2 regions of the Bradyrhizobium sp. MOS001 genome follow, and region 1 is predicted to be linked to the other one. Evidence: riboswitches for the same ligand, from Rfam matches in the RefSeq annotation. Region 1 holds a riboswitch; the other holds the start of a gene.
The links. A riboswitch is a leader RNA that binds a small molecule or an ion and turns the genes downstream of it on or off. The one in region 1 is predicted to bind S-adenosylmethionine.

Region 1 (7,620 bases):
GCTGATCTTCGTCGACCATCTGCCGCCGAGCCTTTTGACCTGGTTCACGATCCGCAATTACGGCTTCAGCGACGCCACCGAGATCTTCATCTTCATCTCCGGCTACACCGCGGCGTTCGTCTACGGTCGTGCCATGCTCGAAAGCGGCTTCGTCGTCGCCACCGCGCGCATCCTGCGGCGCGTCTGGCAGATCTATGTCGCCCACGTCTTTCTGTTCACGATCTTCCTCGCCGAAATCTCCTACGTTGCGACCAGGTTCGAGAACCCGCTCTACACCGAAGAGATGGGCATCATGGATTTCCTCAAGCAGCCCGATGTCACGATCGTGCAGGCGCTGCTGCTGCGCTTTCGTCCGGTCAACATGGACGTGCTGCCGCTCTATATCGTGCTGATGCTGGCGCTGCCCTTGATCTTGTGGCTGATGAAATGGCGGCCCGACGTGACGCTCGGCCTCTCGGTCGTGCTCTACGCGGTGACCTGGGAATACGACCTCTATCTGTCGGCCTATCCGAACGGCTTCTGGGCGTTCAATCCCTTCGCCTGGCAATTGCTTTTCGTATTCGGTGCATGGTGTGCGCTCGGAGGTGCGCGACGCATGTCGCGCATCCTGGCGTCCCGCGTCACGATGTGGATATCGATCGCCTATCTCGTCGCGGCGTTCTACGTGACGCTGACCTGGTATGTGCCGCAGCTCTCCCACTTCATGCCGAGGCGGCTCGAGCAGTGGATGTATCCGATCGACAAGGCCGATCTCGACGTGCTGCGCTTCACGCATTTCCTGGCGTTCGCCGCGCTCACCGTTCGCTTCCTGCCCCGGGAATGGCCGGGCCTGAAATCGCCCTGGCTGCGGCCGCTGATCCTCTGCGGCCAGCATTCCCTCGAGATCTTTTGTCTCGGCGTCTTCCTCGCCTTCGCCGGCCATTTCATCCTGGCCGAAGTCTCCGGCGGCGCAGCCATGCATGCGCTGATTAGTCTCTCCGGAATCCTGATCATGTGGGGCGTTGCATGGGTGATTTCGTGGTACAAGCGCGTGGCTGACAAGAGCGGTGCGAAAACCAAAAACGCCGTCGGCAACGCCGATCTGGCGGGAGGGGGCTGATGAAGGCGAAGGTTCTCCTGAGCCTGGTCCTGCTGTGCGGTAACCTCGCCGCGCCCCTGGCGCGCGCGGGCGATGCCGTGCCGGCTGCTCCGGCCGCGCCCCCGGCCTGCGAATTGCCATCCTATCTGCTCACCACTGAAAGCCAGCTTCCGAGGGTCGCCGATGCCATCAAGGCCGGCAAACCGCTCGAAATCCTCGTCATCGGCAGCCGTTCGACCACGATTCCGGCCTCGGAGGACAGCTCCTATCCGGCGCGCATGCAGGCCATCCTGCAGGACAGGCTGCTGCCGTCGGAGACCGTGCACGTCTCCGTAGAAATACAGAGCAAGAAGACGGCCGAGGAGGCGGCCGCCACCTTCGTTAAGCTGATGGAAGCAAAAAGGCCTACTTTGGTCATCTGGCAGACCGGGACTGTGGATGCTATCCGAGCGATTGATCCCGATGATTTTCGCGGGGCGGTAACCGAAGGGGTTTCCGCGCTGCAAAAAGCAGGGGCTGACGTCGTGTTGATGAACTTGCAGTACAGCCCGCGTACCGAAACCATGATCTCGGTGCCGCCCTATCTCGACAATATGCGGGTGGTGGCGCAGGAGCATGACATCCCGCTGTTCGACCGTTTCGCGATCATGCGGCAGTGGAATGATCAGGGTCAGTTCGACCTGTTCAGCCCGTCCCGCGGGCCAGAGCTGGCGAAACAGGTCCATGACTGCCTTGGCCGGGCGTTGGCACAGTTTGTGATCGACGCAGCCCATCTGGGGCCGGCCCAGCAGCAAAATTGAGGTCTAGCGTTAATGAGTTCTCTCCGCCCTTTTTGGTTGACTGCATGGCTGGCTGCGCCCGCGGCGGCTCTGCTGCTCCTGACGCCGGTGTCGCTGGCACCAGTGCAGGCGCAGGCCACGCAGGCAACGCCCGCGCCGCAGCAGGCCGCTAGTCCGGCTTCCGCTTCGCCTTCCCAGACCACCGTCGCCGCGACGTCCCACGAGCAGCGCGGCGTGACCGCCCGCGCCATCGACAAGGTGAAGCAGGTCGCGAAATCCGCCGGGGACATTTTCAGCCGCGTGCCCTGCCTCACGCCGAAGGGTGGCTCGAAGGCGATGGGCTCGCTGCCGCATGTCGCGGGCAAGCTCGTCGCCGGCAAACCCGTCGTGATCGTCGCGTTCGGCTCGTCGTCGACGGCAGGCTATGGCGCGAGCTCGCCCGATTTCAACTATCCGAACCGTCTCGCCGCGCAGCTCCGCCGGCAATATCCGACCGCCGACATCACCGTCATCAACGCCGGCGTCGGCGGCGAGGACGCGCCCGAGATGATGAAGCGCCTCCAGAAGGAGGTGATCGACGTGCATCCGGATCTCGTGATCTGGCAGGTCGGCACCAATGCGGTGCTGCGCAATCTCGATCCCGGTGACACCGCCAAGATGGTCGAGGACGGCATCTCCCGCATCCAGGCCGCTGGCGGCGCCGACATCGTGCTGGTCGATCCGCAATATTCGCCGGCCGTCAACCAGCGCAAGGAGAGCGCCGGCAAGATGGTGCACCTGCTCGGCAAGGTCGCCGAGCTCCGTCACGTCGGCATCTTCCCCCGCTTCGAGGTGATGCGCGACTGGCACGAGAATCAATCGATCCCGGTCGAGAGTTTCGTGATCGCCGACGGCCTGCATATGAACGATTGGGGCTATGCCTGCTTCGCGCAGATCCTCGGCGACGACATCATCCGCTCCGTCGGCCAGATCAAGCTCGGCGTCAACGTGCCCGCCGACGTGCGGACGTATCGGCCGATGTAGCTCGGTGCCGTAGGGTGGGCAAAGGCGCGCTCTTCGCGCGCCGTGCCCACCATCTATCGGCGATATGATCGTGAATGGTGGGCACGCTTCCGCCTTCGCTCTTCGAGCTACGGCGGACAAGTCGCTTTGCCCACCCTACGTTCCGAGCTCGTGAAGCCCTCACGCCTTCTCCAGCGCCGCAGTCAGATCCTCGATCAGATCATCCGCATGCTCGAGCCCCGCCGAGAAGCGGATGAAGCCCTCGCTGATTCCGAGCGCGGCGCGGTCTTCCGGCTTGAGGCGCTGATGCGTCGTGGTCGCCGGATGCGTGACGAGGCTCTTGGCATCGCCGAGATTGTTCGAGATTTTTGCAAGCTTGAGCTCGTTGAGCACGCGGAACGCACCCTGCTTGCCGCCCTTGACCTCGAAGCCGACCAGCGTCGAGCCGCCGCGCATCTGCTTCTTCACGAGAGCTGCCTGCGGATGATCGGCGCGGCCGGGATAGACCAGGCGCGAAATCTTCGGATGGCTCGCCAGCACGTCGGCGATGCGTCCCGCCGTCTCGGTCTGCGCGCGCACGCGTACGCCGAGCGTTTCCAGGCCCTTGAGCAGGACCCACGCGTTGAACGGCGAGATCGACGGGCCGGTCTGGCGCATGAAATTGTGGATGTGCTCGGCGATGAACGCTTCCGACGACAGGATGATGCCGCCGAGACAACGGCCCTGGCCGTCGATGTGCTTGGTCGCGGAATAGACCACGACGTCGGCCCCTAACGCGAGCGGGCTCTGCCAGATCGGCGTCGCGAACACGTTGTCGACGACGAGCCGCGCGCCGCCGCTGTGCGCGATCTCGGCGATCCCTGGAATGTCGAGCACGTCGAGCGTCGGGTTGGTCGGGCTCTCCAGGAAGAACGTCTTGGTGTTCGGCCGCAAGGCGCGCTGCCACTGGTCGAGATCGGCTCCGTCGACCAGCGTCGTCTCGATGCCGTAGCGCGGCAAGAGATCCTGAATGACGTAGAGACAGGAGCCGAACAGGGCGCGCGAGGCCACCACATGATCGCCGGCCTTCAGCGGCGCCAGGATCGCGGTCGTCACCGCGGCCATGCCGGTCGCGGCCGAGCGGGCGGCTTCGGCGCCTTCGAGCTCGATCATGCGGCGCTCGAACATCGAGATGGTCGGGTTGGAATAGCGCGAATAGATGAAGCCGGGGTCCTCGCCCTTGAACCGCGCCTCGCACTCCTCGGCGCTGTTGTAGACGTAGCCCTGGGTCAGGAACAGCGCCTCCGACGTCTCGCCATATTGCGAGCGCAGGGTGCCGGAATGGACCAGGCGGGTTTCGGGACGGTATTGCGTGGTGGACGCCGGGGACTTCGACATAGGACCTCCTCTGCGTGACCATCGAAAATGGTCACAAAAAAACCGGCCTGGATAACTTCCACGGGCCGGGATCACAGAGGTCCCCGGCCTGTTTAGCGACTTATTTAACGTGGCTGCAAGCCGGCCGGCTCAAATCACCACGGGATAAGTGATGCTCATATTCCGCAATGGCCTTTCCGTCAAGGCGTCCATCGGATAGCCGTAAAAGGCTGCTATTTCCCGCATGTCCGGATGCATTTGACCCCTGACGAGGACCCCCGGTTGAGCTTCACGGTTGCCGCCGACGCCAATGGTATCCTGCCCGACCGCATGATCGCGGCGATGGCGAAGGCGGGCCTCATCCTGCCCGCTTATGACTTCGTCGAAAGCCAGATCCAGCCGGCGAGCCTCGACCTTCGCCTCGGCGACATCGCCTATCGCGTTCGCGCCAGCTTCCTGCCGGGTCCCGGCGCGACCGTCGCCGAGCGCATCGACGAGTTAAAGCTGCACGAGTTCAGCCTCGCCGATGGCGCAGTGCTGGAGACCAACTGCGTCTACATCGTGCCGCTCTTGGAAAGCCTGGCGCTGCCGCCGGAGATCGTCGCCGCCGCGAACCCGAAAAGCTCGACCGGCCGGCTCGATGTCTTCACCCGTGTCATCGCCGACGGCACCCGACGCTTCGACATGATCGGCGCCGGCTATCACGGCCCGCTCTACGCCGAGATCAGCCCGAAGACGTTTCCGGTACTGGTCAGCGAGGGCTCGCGCCTGAGCCAGGTACGCTTCCGCACCGGAGATGCCATCCTCAACATCGACGAGCTCGAGGCGCTGCATGCGACCGAGCGTCTCGTCGATCTCGACGATGCCGATCTCACCGGCGGCGTTGCCGTCTCCGTCGACCTCTCCGGCGAGAAGGCCAACGGCTTCGTCGGCTATCGCGCCAAGCGCCACACCGGTGTCGTCGACGTCGACCGCCGCTCCGGCTATGCGGTGGAGGATTTCTGGGAACCGATCTCGGCGCGTCCCGACGGCAGCCTGATCCTCGACCCCGGCGAGTTCTACATCCTCGCCTCCAAGGAAGCCGTGCAGGTGCCGCCCGACTACGCCGCGGAGATGGTGCCGTTCGATCCCCTGGTCGGCGAGTTCCGCGTGCACTATGCCGGCTTCTTCGATCCCGGCTTCGGCTATGCCGGAGCTGGCGGGCAGGGATCGCGCGCCGTGCTCGAAGTGCGCTCGCGCGAGGTGCCGTTCATTCTCGAGCACGGCCAGATCGTCGGCCGTCTCGTCTACGAGAAAATGCTGGCGCGCCCCGACGCGATGTACGGCCAGCGCATCGGCTCGAACTACCAGGCGCAGGGCCTCAAACTATCGAAGCATTTTCGGGTGTAGCTCCACACTCTACTACTGTCATGCCCCGGCTTGACCGGGGCATCCAGTACGCCGCAGCCCCTCGATTGACTACTGCCGGGATGCAAGCTGAAATCCGGCTGCATGCGAGGTGGCGAGATGAGTGTTCAATCCGAACTCGACGCAAGAATCCTCGACGACGTCGCGGACGCGCTGATCTATTCGGATCGCTCTGGCACCATCACGCGCTGGAATCGTGCATCGACCGCCTTGTTCGGCTTCTCCGCCGACGAAGCGCTCGGCCAGAACCTCGATCTGATCATTCCCGAACATCTGCGCGCCGCGCACTGGAAGGGCTTCGAAGCTGCGCTTGCCACCGGGGCGATGAAGCTTGCGGGCAGGCCGACGCTGACCCGCGCGCTGCACCAGAGCGGACGCAAGCTCTACATCGAGATGACCTTCGCGCTGGTGCGCGATGCCGGTGGTGCCGTGGTCGGATCGGTCGCGATGGCGCGCGACGTCACCGAACGCGTCGAGCGCGAGCGTGGGGCCAGGCTTGCGCAAAATTCGTGATGCGGAATTGACGGGCTGGCGTGCAGGGCGCTCTGCCTGAGCGTCAGGTTGCCTCGTACAGGTCGCAGTGACACACTCGATCAAAACAACGATCGGGAGCGAACATGACCGCCGCAACAGACGCAGCACAAGAAGCGCAATGGAAGCGCTGGCGCGCGGTCGCCGACCTCTATCACGCCTATTTCACCGGACTCATCCTCACCGTCGTCACACGGCGCGGCACGGCGGATGCTGCCGAATTCGTCTTCCGCGTGTTTCGCCGCCAGCAGCAGGAGCGCTTCCTGCCGGGGCTCGAAAAGCTCGGTCTCAATCATCTGCCGCCGGCGGTGGCCGCCGCGCAATATCATTATCTCTCCAACTGGATCGGCGGCGTGCATGTCGAGTACATGTATGAGAGCGACCGCAAAGCCTGGATCCGCTATCCGCCGCCGCGCTGGATCTGGAAGGGCACCGCGATCTGCGGCGTGCCGGGTGAGGTCAGCCGCGCGATGCTGCGCGGCTGGCACGCCAACAATGGCGTCGCGCTCGGCGATACCAGGCTCGGCTTCGTCTGCACCAAGCAGAGCGTCGACGGTCAGGATGGGCTCGAAGGCTATTATTATCAGTACGACCACCAGCTCGGGCTGGATCAACGCCTGGTGTTCGCGCGCCATCTGGAAGCGCCGTTGTTCGACGCTAAAGCCGCGCCTGCCTTGCCCGTCGCGAGTTGGCCGAAGCCGCGGCTGGAAAAGGCCTACCGCAACTACGCGATGGAATATGTGCGCACCGCCGCGCCCGTCATGGTGCAATTGTTCGGCCCCGAAGACGCCGGCTATCTCCTGCACCTCACTGGCAAGCTGATCGGGATGCAGTATTTTGACGAGGTCGCCGCGGCGCTGTCTATGAGCCGTGGTGGCGCCAGCGAGTTCGCAGCGTTCCTGAACGCTCTGTTTGCCGCGCAGGATGACGCTGCCGAGACGACGGCATCAGAAGGCACGTTTGAATTTCGTCAGCAGAGCTGGAAGCTGATGGATGACGTCGCCGACTATCATCGCGTCTGCACCAGGGTGCTGGAAGGGTTGTTCGAGGGGCTCGCTGCCGGATGCGGGCGGCACATCGGCGTGCACCTGCGCCCGACAGCGGGCGGTCAGCCGCCGCTGGTGTGGACCATTGAGTAATTCCATCTGTTGAAATGCGCTGCCGCAGGGCACGCCTGCATCCGGCGCAGGAGGAATCGGCAATTGTCGTGCTAAGCCTGTCGCCGCGCCTTCCGCGCGAAGAAATTTATTGGCACACCTACGCATTGCCGCGCCGCGAATGGCCTGCGCCCGGGAGAGGACATGTCCGACATCGCCGAAATCCCGGTCGATGAACAAGAGCGTCCGTTGCCGCCGCCTCCGCGGCCGGTACGAAGCGCGCTGATGGACGGGCCGATTCTGCGCACGCTGCTCGGACTCGCCTGGCCGAACGTGGTCGCGCTGTCGGCCGGCACCTGTGTGGTGATAG
Region 2 (7,620 bases), on a different contig from region 1:
TGTTGGCCATGCCGCCGACATTGGCGTTCGGATTGTAGCTCGCCTGGGTGTCGGCGAAGCCGCTCGCCTGCAACTGCGCCGCGCCGCGCTCGAAGCGCGAGCTGCGGGCATGGTGGCGATAATGACGGTAATGATGATGTCTGGCGTGATGCACGTAAGCGTGCCGCTCTGCGCTATGACGATGATGCGGCCGCGCTGAGGCCGGAGAAACGAACGCGGCAACCGCCGCGAAGAAAATCGCCAGCGCGACAACACAACGCGACAGGCGAGACGCAAACAACTCCAACATACTTCATCCTTCTTGACACCCCACTTCCCCAATCGGCCCGTGCGATGGCCGGCATCCGTCTGGCCGTTAAGCCGCCGGATGTGGCGAGAAAAAGACGCCACGCCCGCGAATAGCTGCGATGATTTTGTGCCGGTGCTGGCTTGAGGCTGCCGCATTGCGGACAACAACGTTAACTGCAATTCTCCAAAGGCGGCTTGAAGAGAGGGAAACAGTTAATGCCCCACGCCACGACCAGAGACGACGTCCGCATCTATTTCGAAGAAGCGGGTCAGGGAACGCCGATTATTTTTCTGCATGAGTTCGCGGCCGACTACACCAATTGGGAGCCGCAGATGCGCTACTTCTCGCGCAGCCATCGCTGCATCACCTATTCCGCGCGCGGCTACACGCCGTCGGACGTGCCTGATGGCGAGGTCTACACCTACAAGCATTTCTACACCGACGCGCTCGCGGTACTCGATCATCTCAAGATCGAGCGCGCGCATCTCGTCGGCCTGTCGATGGGCGCCTATTCGTCACTCCAGATCGGGTTGAACGCGCCGCAGCGCGCGCTGTCGATGACGCTGGCCGGCGTGGGCTCAGGATCGGAGATCGAGAATCTCGACAACTGGCGCAAGCAGTGCCGCGCCAACGCCGAGCAGTTCGAGACGCTCGGCTCCGCCGAGGTCGCAAAGGTCACGCGCGAGGCGCCGAGCCGGATTCCCTTCCTGGTCAAGGATCCGCGCGGCCATGCCGATTTCTACGCCGCACTGGCGCGCCACGATGCCAAGGGCTCCGCGAACACGATGCGCGGCTTCCAGGGCGGCAGGCCATCGATCTTTGCGATGACCGACGCGATCAGAGGCGTAGCGACACCGGCGCTGATCATCTGCGGCGACGAAGACGATCCCTGCGTCGGAGCAAGCCTGTTCCTGAAGAAGCACCTGCCCGCGGCGGGCCTCGCGATGTTTCCGAAATCCGGCCACGTGCTCAATCTCGAAGAGCCCGCGCTGTTCAACGAGAGCGTGGAGCGGTTCGTGACGCTGGTGGAAGCCGGGCGCTGGCCGGTGCGCGATCCGCGGTCGCTGGCGGCGCATTAGACTGCCAGCCGCTGTCATTCCGGGATGCGCCGACAGGCGCAGGCCCGGAATGACGGCAGCTACTTCCCCTGCCCGCGCGTGAGCAAGAACACACCCTGCTCGCCGAACATGTTCCACACCCACCACGGCAACCGCAGCCGCAATGGACGGCCGTAGAGATCCAGCGCCTCGGCGCGCTCCATCTTGACGTCGATCGCGTCGCAGAGCTCGACGAAATCCTTGATGGTGCAGAAATGGATGTTGGCGGTGTCGTACCAGGTCGCCGGCAGATTCTCGGTGCGCGGCATGTGGCCGCCGACCAGGAGCTGGAGCCGCATCTTCCAGAAGCCGAAATTCGGGAACGACACGATGGCGCGGCGGCCGATGCGCAGCAGATTCTCCAGCACGACCCGCGGCTGCCGCGTCGCCTGCAGCGTCTGCGACAGGATGACGTAATCGAAGGCGTCGTCGGGATAATTGACGAGATCGGTGTCGGCATCGCCCTGCACCACCGCGAGGCCCTTGGCGACGCAGCGATTGACGCCCTCGCGCGACAGCTCGATGCCGCGCCCGTCGATGCCGCGGGTCTCCAGAAGCTGGAGCAAATCGCCCTCGCCGCAGCCGACGTCGAGCACTTTCGAGCCGGGCTTGACCATCTCGGCGACCAGCAGATGATCGGCGCGAAACTGGCCTGACTGCTCCGTCGCAACGCCGCCCAGCGGCAGCACTTCCTGCACAGACATCGCTAGCCGTCCTTGTCAGTCAATCCTGCCGGTGAGCCCGCGCGCCTTCCCTGCCGATTGCAGGAAAGCACGGGCGATATCGAAGAATTCTGGCACGTCGAGCAGGAAGGCGTCATGGCCGCGATCGGTCTCGATCTCGGCGAACGACACCCGCGCGCTCGACGCGTTCAGCGCATGCACCAGTGCGCGCGATTCCGCGGTCGGGAACAGCCAGTCGCTGGTGAAGGAGACCACGCAGAAGCGCGTCTCGATGCCCGCGAACGCCTTCGCCAGCACGCCGCCATGGTCGCCGGCGATGTCGAAATAGTCCATCGCACGGGTCAGATAGAGATAGGAGTTGGCGTCGAACCGCTCGACGAAGGACGAGCCCTGGTAGCGCAGATAGCTCTCGACCTGGAAGTCGGCGTCGAACGAGAACGTCGGCAGCTCGCGGTCCTGCATGCGGCGGCCGAACTTGCGATGCAGCGCGGCGTCGGAGAGATAAGTGATGTGCGCGGCCATCCGTGCCACCGCAAGTCCGCGATGCGGATGGATGCCCTGATCCGTGTAGCGGCCGTTGTGCCAGTCGGGATCGGCCATCACGGCCTGGCGGCCGAGCTCGTGGAAGGCGATGTTCTGCGCCGAGTGCCGTGTCGAACAGGCAATCGCCAGCGCGGAGTACACGCGCTTGGGATAGGCCGCGGTCCATTGCAGCACCTGCATGCCGCCCATCGAGCCGCCGACCACCGCGAACAACGTGTCGATGCCGAGCCGGTCGATCAGCATCGCCTGCGCGCGCACCATGTCGGGAATGGTGATGACGGGGAAATCCAGGCCCCACACCTTGCCGGTCGCGGGATTGATCGAGGCCGGCCCGGTCGAGCCCATGCAGCCGCCGATCACGTTGGCGCAAATGATGAAGTAGTGCTGAGGATCAAGAGGTCGGCCGGGACCGACCAGCGTCTCCCACCAACCCGACTTGCCGGTGACGGGATGCACGTTGGCGACATGCTGATCGCCGGTCAGCGCATGGCAGATCAGCACCGCGTTGGAGCGATCAGCGTTGAGCTCGCCATAGGTCTGGTAGGCGATCTGGAACGGGGTGAGATCGATGCCGCAATCGAGCCGCAGCGGCTGCTCGGCGCCGAACTGCGCGACCTGCGAATTCGGATGATCCGCCTCATGCGACCGGTCGTCGGCACTGATCGCGGGACTCGGCACAGACTTGACGCCACCCATCTCTGACATCGCCCTCGTTTGCGATCAGACGTTCGATCGCAGTGACATCAGGCCATGAAAAACCCGGCCTGAACGATAGGTTCGGCCGGGATCGAAAGGGTCCCCGGCCTGTTTAGCGAGTTTTTTAACGTGGCTGCAAGCCGGCCGGCTCAAATGACCACGGAACAGGCAAAACCTACTGTCTTGGGCGGTTTTCGTCAAGTCGCGGTCCGGATTAGCCAAATTCGTCTCTGTCACATCAGCCCAAAAGGACGTCATTTCTCTTTGCTTTCGCCGCCCCGACTGCCTAATCAGGATATCGATCGCAGCGGATCCGAACCTACCAGCTTGCCTGGCCGATCCGCATTGGAACGCCTCTCAACAGTCCAGTCAGATATGTCCCACCGTCCGCCCGCGCCACCATCGCTCCAGGAATTGCGCAAGGAGATCGACGCGATCGACGAGGGCATGCATCGTCTCCTGATGCAGCGCGGCGACATCATCGACCGCCTGATCCAGGTAAAGCAGACCCAGGAGGTCGGCTCGGCGTTCCGCCCGGCGCGCGAGGCCGCCATGATGCGTGACATCGTCCAGCGTCATCGCGGCATCCTGCCGCTCGACACGGTCGAGAGCATCTGGCGCGTCATCATCTCGACGTTCACTTACGTCCAAGCGCCGTTCTCCGTGCATGCCGACATCTCGGTGAGCGAGCCGGCGATGCGCGATTCCGTGCGCTTCCATTTCGGCTTCACGGTGCCTTACGTCGCGCATTTCAGCGCGCAGGCCGCGGTCGAAGCGGTGGCGAAGTCCAAGGGCGATCTGGCGCTGGTCTCGGCGACCTCGAGCCGCACGCCATGGTGGCTGGAGCTGGAAGCGGACGGCGCACCGAAGATCATCGCGCGGATGCCCTTCGTCGAGCGCGCCGACCATCCGGCCGCGCTGCCGGTGTTCGCGATCTCCCGCGTCGCCGACAGCGCCGTGGTGACGGAGGTCGAGACCTTCAGCGTGCGCGTGTCCGGGTGGAACGCCGAGGTCGCGCGGGCGCTGTCGCCGCTCGCCGAGATCGTGGCAGTGCCCGATACCGCCTTCGACGGCGCAGCGCTGCTGGTCTCGGTCACGAGCGCGACCAGCATCGACAAGATCAAGGCTGCCCTGATCGAAGCGGGGGCCTCGGTGCGCTCCACGGCCCTCGTCGGCAGCCACGCAACGCGCTATACGGTGCCCTCGACCGGGTCGAAATCGTAGATCGCGAACCGCCTAAAGCTACTTCCGGAGTTGAAGATGTCCCGCCCCGTGCCGAATCCCGGCATTCTCGATATTGCGCCCTACACGCCCGGCAAGAGCCCGGTGGCTGAGCCGGGCCGCAAGGTGTTCAAGCTCTCGGCCAACGAGACGCCGTTCGGGCCCTCGCCCAAGGCGATCGAGGCGTTCAGGAACGTGGCGGCGCATCTGGAAGACTATCCGGAAGGAACCTCGCGCGTGCTGCGCGAAGCGATCGGGCGCTCTTTCGGGCTCGACCCCAACCGCATCATCTGCGGCGCCGGCTCGGACGAGATCCTCAATCTGCTCGCCCACACCTATCTCAGCCACGGCGACGAGGCGATCTCGACCACGCACGGCTTCCTGGTCTACCCGATCGCGACCATGGCGGTCGGCGCCAAGAACGTGGTCGCGCAGGAGACCAACCTCACCTGCAATGTCGACGCCATCCTCAAGGCGGTGACGCCGAAGACAAAGCTGGTCTGGCTCGCCAATCCCAACAATCCGACCGGCACCTATGTGCCGTTCGACGAGGTCAAGCGGCTGCGCGCCGGCCTGCCGTCGCACGTGCTGCTGGTGCTCGATGCCGCCTATTCCGATTACGTCTCGCGCAACGACTACGAGATGGGGATCGAGCTCGTCGCCACCACCGAGAACACCGTGGTGACGCACACCTTCTCCAAGATCCACGGCCTCGCCGCGCTGCGCGTCGGCTGGATGTTCGGTCCGGAGCACATCATCGACGCGGTCAACCGCATCCGCGGTCCCTTCAACGTGTCGACACCGGCGATGTATGCCGCGGTCGCAGCGATCGAGGACACTGCGCACCAGGCGATGTCGAAGCAGTTCACCGAGACCTGGCGCAACTGGCTCTCCGAGGAGATCGGCAAGCTCGGACTGAAGGTGACGCCCGGCGTCGCCAATTTCGTGCTGATCCACTTCCCGGAAAATGGCAAGACCGCGGACGAGGCCGACGCGTATCTTACCAAGCGCGGGCTGGTGTTGCGCGCGCTGAAGAACTACCGCCTGCCGCATTCGCTGCGCATGACCATCGGCACCGAGGAGGCCAACCGCCTCGTCGTCGAGGGCCTGCGCGACTTCATGGCCGGCAAATGAGCACCACACCGCACTTCCAGCGCGTTGCGCTGATCGGCTTCGGCCTGATCGGCGGCTCGATCGCGCGCGCTGCGAAGCTCCAGGGCTTGGCCTCCGAGATCGTCACCACCGCGCGCTCGGAGAAGACGCGCGCGCGGGTGCTGGAGCTCGGCATCGTCGACCAGGTCGTGGCGACCAATGCGGAAGCGGTGAAGGATGCCGATCTCGTCATCCTCTGCATTCCCGTCGGCGCCTGCGGGCCGGTGGCGCAGGAGATCGCTGCGCATCTCAAGCCGGGCGCGATCGTCTCCGACGTCGGCTCGGTCAAGGGCGCGATCGTCAGGGACATGGCGCCGCATCTGCCGAAGACCATTCATTTCGTGCCCGCGCATCCCGTCGCCGGCACCGAGCATTCGGGTCCCGATTCCGGTTTCGCCGAGCTCTTCATCAACCGCTGGTGCATCCTGACGCCGCCGGAAGGCGTCGATGCGGCGGCCACCGATCGTCTGCGCGCGTTCTGGGCGGCGATGGGCGCCAAGGTCGAGATCATGACGCCGGATCATCATGATCTCGTGCTCGCGATCACCAGCCACCTGCCGCATCTGATCGCCTACACCATCGTCGGCACCGCCGACGAGCTGGCGCAGGTGACGGAGTCCGAGGTCATCAAGTTCTCGGCCGGCGGCTTCCGCGACTTCACCCGCATCGCAGCGTCCGACCCGACGATGTGGCGCGACGTCTTCCTCGCCAACAAGGAAGCCGTGCTGGAGATGCTCGGCACCTTCACCGAGGATCTCGCCAAGCTCACCCGCGCGATCCGGCGCGGCGACGGCGAGGCGCTGTTCGACCACTTCACGCGCACGCGCGCCATCCGCCGCGGCATCGTCGAGATCGGCCAGGATTCGGCAGCGCCGGATTTCGGCCGGCCGCATGCGCAGCTCGGCAAGAAGCCGTAGCACCCCTCTCGCCTTCGTCATTGCGAGGAGCGTAGCGACGAAGCAATCCAGACTGTTTCCGAAGAGGAAGAGAAAGTCTGGATTGCTTCGCTTCGCTCGCAATGACGGGGATCAATACAGCGGCGGGATCTGCCCGACCTTGACCGGGCCGAGCAGCACGGCACCGTCGACGAACTTCAGCGGGAAGCTCCTCGCCTTCTTGCCTTCAAGCGTGCTCTCGGTGCCGATCGAATTGATGCCGGCCGCAACGCCGGCATTGGCGTTCTGCTTGATGACCTTGCCGAGGCCGGGAACGGCGCGGTCGAGGGCGCCGAACAGATTGTTGAGGTCCTGCGACTTCACGCCCGGCGCAACGCGGTCGAGGGTTGCCTGCGGCACCCCCTCCTCCAGCATCTTCTCGATGCCGAGCGCCGGGATCACGCGCTCGAGGCCGGTCACGGTCATCTGCAATTCGCCGTCGAGTCGGCCATTGGCCGAGAGGCCGAGCGTGCCGGCCGCAACCGCGATCATCTCGCCCTGCTGGACGCGCGACTGCACGATCTCGATGTGACCGCCGGCGGCCTGGATCTCGCGGAAGCGTTGCGGCCACGGCTTTGGGGTGAGGTCGGAGAGGCCCGTGATCTTCGCACGCGTATCCGCCTCGAACGGCTCGGCGAGCAAGGGATGAACGCCCTGGATGCTGCCCTGCGCGACGTGCAGCACGGTCTCGATCACAGGATGATCCGACCGCGACCCGTCTGCGAGGCGACCGTGCAGCTCGACCTGCTTGGCGCGCGCGAGCGGCACCTGCACGCTGCCGTCGAGACGATTGATGACGGGATCGTCGAACACGATGGAGGCGCGATCCGGCACCGCCGGCAGGCCGAACACGCTGCTGCGGCCCTTGCTCCAATTCACCACGAAGGTGTTTTGCGTGACGCCGTCGGTGAGCGTCGCCGGCGCGGAGAATTCGGCGATGACGCGCTTGGGATCGTAGACCTGGGCGACGACCAGGATGTTGTCGAGCTTCGCCGTGAACGGCG

Region 2: linked by a shared signal. The riboswitch ahead of CT676_RS33035 (homoserine O-acetyltransferase) and the one ahead of CT676_RS20130 (O-succinylhomoserine sulfhydrylase) in region 1 are both predicted to bind S-adenosylmethionine.

The regions. Positions count from the first base shown of each region.
Region 1 is NZ_SPVJ01000015.1:46,374-53,993, reverse strand. It holds gene CT676_RS20145 (OpgC domain-containing protein) at 1-1,099, shown strand, start outside; gene CT676_RS20140 (lipolytic enzyme) at 1,099-1,878, shown strand; gene CT676_RS20135 (SGNH/GDSL hydrolase family protein) at 1,891-2,880, shown strand; gene CT676_RS20130 (O-succinylhomoserine sulfhydrylase) at 3,040-4,236, opposite strand; SAM riboswitch at 4,308-4,387, opposite strand; gene CT676_RS20125 (2'-deoxycytidine 5'-triphosphate deaminase) at 4,498-5,604, shown strand; gene CT676_RS20120 (PAS domain S-box protein) at 5,722-6,135, shown strand; gene CT676_RS20115 (hypothetical protein) at 6,240-7,292, shown strand; gene CT676_RS20110 (MATE family efflux transporter) at 7,455-7,620, shown strand, end outside.
Region 2 is NZ_SPVJ01000040.1:7,906-15,525, forward strand. It holds gene CT676_RS33020 (TIGR02594 family protein) at 1-289, opposite strand, end outside; gene CT676_RS33025 (alpha/beta hydrolase) at 505-1,368, shown strand; gene metW (methionine biosynthesis protein MetW) at 1,428-2,090, opposite strand; gene CT676_RS33035 (homoserine O-acetyltransferase) at 2,106-3,308, opposite strand; SAM riboswitch at 3,400-3,479, opposite strand; gene CT676_RS33040 (chorismate mutase) at 3,684-4,532, shown strand; gene CT676_RS33045 (histidinol-phosphate transaminase) at 4,569-5,663, shown strand; gene CT676_RS33050 (prephenate/arogenate dehydrogenase family protein) at 5,660-6,598, shown strand; gene CT676_RS33055 (DUF2125 domain-containing protein) at 6,710-7,620, opposite strand, start outside.